DNA from 2 places in the Gottfriedia sp. NPDC056225 genome. Region 1 is predicted to be linked to the other one. Evidence: riboswitches for the same ligand, from Rfam matches in the RefSeq annotation. Region 1 holds a riboswitch; the other holds the start of a gene.
What was found. Region 1 has a riboswitch for cobalamin ahead of ACFCYN_RS15220 (ABC transporter substrate-binding protein). Riboswitches for the same ligand answer to the same signal wherever they lie in the genome.
Positions count from the first base shown of each region.

Region 2: it holds a riboswitch for cobalamin, as region 1 does, so the genes downstream of both, ACFCYN_RS07155 (acyl-CoA thioesterase) here and ACFCYN_RS15220 (ABC transporter substrate-binding protein) in region 1, are expected to answer to the same signal.

Region 1 covers NZ_JBHJTJ010000023.1:7,379-10,597, forward strand. The annotation lists gene ACFCYN_RS15215 (FecCD family ABC transporter permease) at 1-925, opposite strand, end outside; gene ACFCYN_RS15220 (ABC transporter substrate-binding protein) at 891-1,850, opposite strand; cobalamin riboswitch at 1,974-2,147, opposite strand; gene ACFCYN_RS15225 (ATP-binding protein) at 2,323-3,219, opposite strand, start outside.
Region 2 covers NZ_JBHJTJ010000007.1:33,844-37,062, reverse strand. The annotation lists gene ACFCYN_RS07160 (DUF4349 domain-containing protein) at 83-1,009, opposite strand; cobalamin riboswitch at 1,404-1,549, shown strand; gene ACFCYN_RS07155 (acyl-CoA thioesterase) at 1,901-2,395, shown strand; gene abc-f (ribosomal protection-like ABC-F family protein) at 2,774-3,219, shown strand, end outside.

The sequences.
Region 1 (3,219 bases):
AACCTATTAAAAATATGGCTCCATTTATCATTGATAATGGCAGTAATTTTTTATGTAGTGGACCGACAAGCTGTCTAGTAAAATGCGGAACAACTAACCCTACAAACCCAATTGTTCCAGATACCGCTACAGCTGCACCAGATAAAATACTTCCTGTTAGCAAAATTAAATAAGTAGATTTTTTCACATCGATACCAATATTCTTTGCATTTGTGCTACCAAATGTCATCGCATCTAGATGTCTATTTTGACTAAATAAAATCAAAAATGAAACAATTAAAAATGGTAGTAAACTTAAAGAATACTGAATACCTCTACTTCCAATATTCCCCATTAACCAGCCAATAACTGCACGTAATTCATTATTCGAAAATGTAATAAATAATGATAACAATGCCGAACAAAATGAACTGATTATGATTCCACCTAATATGATTGTTTCGACATTTAAAGAGCGATCTAATTTTCTTACAAATAATAATAGGATTAATAGTGTACCAAACCCAAATAAAATGCTAACTACCGGTAAAGTAAAGTAAGTAACAATTGGTAAACTTATTTGAAAAAATAAAACAAACACTGCTCCTACAGATGCGCCCGAAGAAACACCTAATGTAAATGGATCGGCTAATGGATTTTTAAGTATACCTTGAAACGCGACTCCAGCTAATGAAAGACACGCTCCTACTAATCCAGCTAACAAAACCCTTGGCACACGGATATTCATAACAATTGTTTGAATATCTGCTGGAACATAATTAGTTTTAAATATAGCATCCGAAAAGCTAGAAATGATAGAAGAAAAGGGAATCGATGTAGAACCAATCGAAACCCCTAAAATAAATAGAAAAATTAATAAAATAATTGGAAAGATAAAGATTAAATATGTATTATTTAAAAAGCTCTGGGTAAACCGCCTTTGCAATTGCTTCGACTCCCTCTGCAAGTCTTGGACCTGGTCTAGATGTTGTATCTGCATTAATATCATATACTCGTTTATTTTTGATTGCGCTTACTGTTTGCCAGTTCTTTCTAGCTATAATCGTTTTTTCTAGGTTTGGAGTAAAATCACCATAAGTCGTTAAAATAACGTCTGGGTTTGCTTTTATTGCTGATTCCTCACTGTACTGTACCCAACCTTTTTGATTTTCAGCTATATTTTTAGCATGAATAATCGAAATCATTTCATCTAGAAAAGTGCCTTTGCCTGCTGTATATATTTCTGGTGGACCTGAAATTTCAAGCCAAACCTTTGGATTTGTACTTGCTTTAGCTGTTTTTTTGCTAATTTCATCTAATTTTGTTTTCATTCCACTTACTACTTTTTTAGATTGCTTAGTTTTACCGGTGATTTCTCCAACTTGTAAAATTGTATCATAGACATCATTAATAGTTGCAGCGTTTTTAACGACAAACACATTGATTCCTGCTTGTTTTAATTGCTCTAAGCCATCAGCAGAAATTCCTAAACTTGATTCATGAGCTAATACTAAATCAGGCTTTAGTGAAATAATTTTTTCAACATTGTAAGTCATGTCAGCATTGTTTCCGCCAACTTTATCAATGTTTTTTACTTCCTTTGGATAATTATCAAAATCTGTTACTCCAACGACCTCTTTCCCTTCTCCAATAGAGTAAAGGATTTCTGTGTTACTTGGAATTAGTGAAACGATTCTTTTAGGCGCTTCTTTTAACGTAACTTCTTTTTTCGTAGCATCTTTAACCGTCATTGGAAAAGTAGCTTGTTCATTTGTACCTACATTCGATTTTTTTTGTGTCGTATCATTAGTACAACCAAATAAACCTAAACACAATATAATCATGATAAAACTAGCTAAAAACTTCTTCATTTGAATCCTCCTAAAATTTTGGAAAGCATAAAAAAACCCCATTCATTATGAACGGGGCTGAAACAACATACATATACAAGAAGTCTTGCAACTGCTGCTTCAAACTCTTACTCCCCGAAGAATTGAACAAGGATGACTTTAGCAGGTCTACTGACTTTGCTTCAACCTACTCCGTCCTTCCCATTCTTTTCGAACAGTGGATAGCCGTTTCGTCCACATTACAGTTGCGGGGACAGTTCTGGATTGTAACCAGATTCCCTTTTAAGCAATATTTGCACTAAACTCATCAATATTTCATTAATTCAATCGTAAGATATATCGAGTAAGAATTCAATTATTTTATTTAGAATTTGTTGTGTAAAATACTATATTTCAATTATTTTCCTCAGGTAAGAATAGTCCAAACATAACTTTATTTAACTTGAAGTTTAGAAACTAAAATCTCAGGAAAAATGTTTTATATGAAACAAGATTACTCTACATCTTTTTCGTTCATTCGTAAATCATGAGGGATTTTCACTTTAAATGTCGTTCCATGTCCAATCTCACTTGAAACCTTGATTGATCCACCATGCGCATTGACAATATTTTTAACAATTGCTAACCCTAAACCAGTACCGCTCCTACCTCTAGTACGAGCTTTATCGGCCTTATAAAAACGTTCAAACACAAATGGTAAATCTTCACTTGAAATCCCTGCACCCGAATCAATGAATCTAAATATTGTCGATGTTTCATTTTGACTTACAGATACAATTATTCTGCCATTTTCATTTGTATGTCTAATAGCATTATCAATTAAATTAGTAAAAACTTGCTCCATACGATCTTCATCGATATATACATCTACATGTGGAACATTATCGATTTCACCAAATAGCTTAATATTTTTTTCTTTTGCTAGCCCTTTGAACTTACGTAAAATTCGATCTACAAATTGAATCAATGGGACATGATCTCGATTCAATTCAGTAAAACCATTTTCCATTCTTGCTAAATCTAACAAATCATTTACTAATCTACCCATTCGAAGTGACTCATCATAAATAATTTGTGACAACTCTTGCATTTCTTCTTTAGATTCTGCTACACCATCTACAATCGCTTCGCTATAGCCCTGTAGTAAAGAAATAGGAGTACGTAACTCATGAGAGACATGAGCTATAAAATCCTTTCTCATCTTCTCCAAACGCCTTTGTTCTGTCACATCTCGGATTACAGCTACAACGCCTCTTATATTTGTCTGATTATAAAGTGGCGACATTAAAACTTGCCAATTACCTTGATCAAAATTTAATTCAATAAATTGCTTTTTCTCACTTACAACAACTAATTCAAATAAATCTAGTAATTCCTTTGTTAAAACGAG
Region 2 (3,219 bases), on a different contig from region 1:
TATTGAGAAAGGGTAAACGGTTTATTCTATCTAACTAAATTCTATTCTTAAGAATGCTATCTTAAAACTATTTAGGTATGTTTTATGCTTGATATTTTTTAATGGCTTTACGCGTTATAAAATAACCAACTGCAATGATCGCAAACCAAATAATAATCATAAGAGAATTACCAATCAAGAAAACTGTCGTATTTTTAAATCCACTCACGATTGCATCAACATTTTGTTTAAATGTTACACCGATCCGGTCTCCAATCGTTATTGGAGGAGTTGTATCTGTAATCGATGAAACTTCATTAATAAAAAGATTGATTGTACTGTAGTTTACAGCTGAATCATAAGTTTTTAAAGTTGTTGTTAAACTTTCAATTTCGTATCTAACATCAGTTAATTGCTTTTCAATTTCTAAAATGTCTTTTAAAGAGCCAGCTTTTTTTAATAAATTCAATAAACGGTCTTCTTGAATTTTTAATGATTTCATACGCGTTTCTGTGTCAAAGTATTGATTGGATATATCATCAGTTGAAATCGTTTTTGAAATTACATTTCCAATCTTATTTAAATTATATAGGAATTCATTTAAATTTGTTGATGGAACCCTTATTGTATAATTTGCAGTTCTAGATGGTGATTGCTCAGAGTCGTTACTAGAGTACTTTTCCATTATGGATGTTCCACTAATATGATTCGATTCGATATAGCCGCTCGAACTACTAACTGATTTTTCAAGAGCTGAAATGGTTTTATCAAATTTCTTGGTTTCGAGCTGTAATTCAGCTGTTTTTACTAATTTGCGATTACTAGCTACAAGCTGTTCGGATGGTTGCTTTTTTTGATCTTTGACCGAAGCCTCAGTGTTATTTACAAAGTCCTTCTGATCTTGTTTTAAGGATTTTGATGAAATACTACTTAATTCTTCTTTTGAGTCAGGATTTGAACATGCAGAAACGAATAAACATACAAGTAGTATTAAAAATAAGTTTTTTAAAAAACGACGATAAATTAACATGATATTAATCACCTCATATGTAGGTCGAATTTAATGGTTGGAAAGATCGTGAAGAGTTTGGTTAATTGTTTAATTTTTGTTTGTATTCCTTTCCTTTATTTCCTAATCTTTCATCAAACATTCTATTGCAATAGTAATTATTTTTTAGTTGCAGATTTTTATATTTGTTAAAAATTTCTAATTTAACCTACTATACCATAAAAAAAGTTAGGGAAAATGTGGTATTTAAACCATTTTTAGTATATTTTTTTGTATGAAAAGCACATCCGTATCTATGGTTAGTTACTTTTTGTTTTAAGTAAAAGTTATTAAGATGTAATAAATGAATATTATGATTTTTGGAAAAGAAATAAATATTTTGACTATTTTTGTATTTTATGACAAAATAATGAAAACTAAATAGTAGGGAATAGGTGTAAATGAAATTCTTATTAATTCATTTACTTAAAAGGGAAGATTGGTGAAATTCCAACGCGGTCCCGCCACTGTAATAGATGAAAATTCTAAAGTCAGGAGACCTGCCTATTCTAACGACGCTGTTTGACCTACGAGAGATAGGGAGGTGCCTTTTTGAAAGAAAGCTTAATTTAAAGTATTGTCATTATTTTATGTTTTCCAACGATCTTAAGGCATTTTTATCTTTTTAGAGATGAAAATGCTTTTTATTTTTTTAGGAGAATTTATGAAACTTCCAATTTTACATGCAAAAAACGATGGAAATTAAACAAGTAAGATAGCAAAGTTGAAAGAATTGATGAAATAGGGTCAAGTCTGAATTTGAAATAAAGACTCGCCATGAGACTGAATAAAGATGAATTGTAAATTTGATAAAATCAGTGAAAAAAATTAGAGAAATACATAATTCAATTAATTAAAAGTAGGGAGAAACCGATGAACAGTAGATACGTTAAAGAATCCAGAGTATTTGATAGTAGTAGAATATTTCCAACTGATTTAAATAACCATGGTACATTATTCGGTGGGAAAATGCTTGCAGCAATGGACTTAATTGCTTCTATTTCAGCAACAAAGCATTCGAGAATGGAATGTGTAACCGCGTCGATGGATTCAGTCGAGTTTCTATGTCCAGTTCGTGAAAGTGACTGCATTTATTATGAATCATTCGTCATCTTAACAGGCTCAAGCTCAATGGAAGTATTTGTTCGAGCAACTGCAGAAGATTTGCTTTCAGGAGAAAAAAGAGTAGCAGCAACATGTTTTGTAACTTTTGTTGCACTAAAAGATGGAAAACCTCATAAAGTAGTAGAGGCAATACCAGAAACTGAAGAAGAAATTAAATTGCAACAATTAGCATTTAAGCGTTTAGAAAGTCGCCAATTAAGAAAAAAATTAAGTAAGGAATTGGCATTAATTTGGAAAGAATAAAAGTAATGATTGAAATCATACTAAAAGTAAGCTAAGATTAAATTAATATTTTTAAGGAGGCATCAAATTTAGACACTATGTACAATATCCGATAACTTTTAAAGCTAAAGAATTATATAGCAAAAAAGTACTCTGCCTGAAAACAGAGAAATTGGATAAGTATGTCTATTTTTTGAGCCCATAATGAATATTAAGTAAATCCATTCAATTAAAAAAATGGTTTATTTAATAATAACTAAACTTTGTATATACTTTTTCGAATGTACTAGGCTGATTAAATTACATCCAATTTACACACAGGCAGATACTGCTTGTGTGTTTTTATTTTCTCTGGGCTAAAAACAGAGGGATATTTTTAAATTGGATGGAGTGAAGTATATGTTTATTATAAAAGCATCGAACATTGAAATAGAGTTAAACGGAATGACAATTTTTAAAAATGGAAATCTAGAACTAAAAGAAGGCGAACGAGTTGCTTTAATTGGTGAAAATGGAGTTGGGAAATCAACATTTATCAATGCAATTTTAGGAAATATTCCGCTTAATAAAGGGTTATTGCAAATTCAATATTCAAAAGAAGATATAGGTTGGCTTTTAACAGATGAAGAAGACCAGGAATTACTTACAGCAAGGGAAGTAATCGAATCATTTGATCAGGAACGTTATTTAATAAAGAAGAATTTAGAAAAGCTATCACTTGATCTATCTAATGAAAAAAATCTTGATAAATATAATGAGTATTTAAGTAAGTATTTAGAATTAGATGGATACGACTTTGAAAATAATATAGATCAAGTATTAAAGAAATTTCAATTACCGCAAGA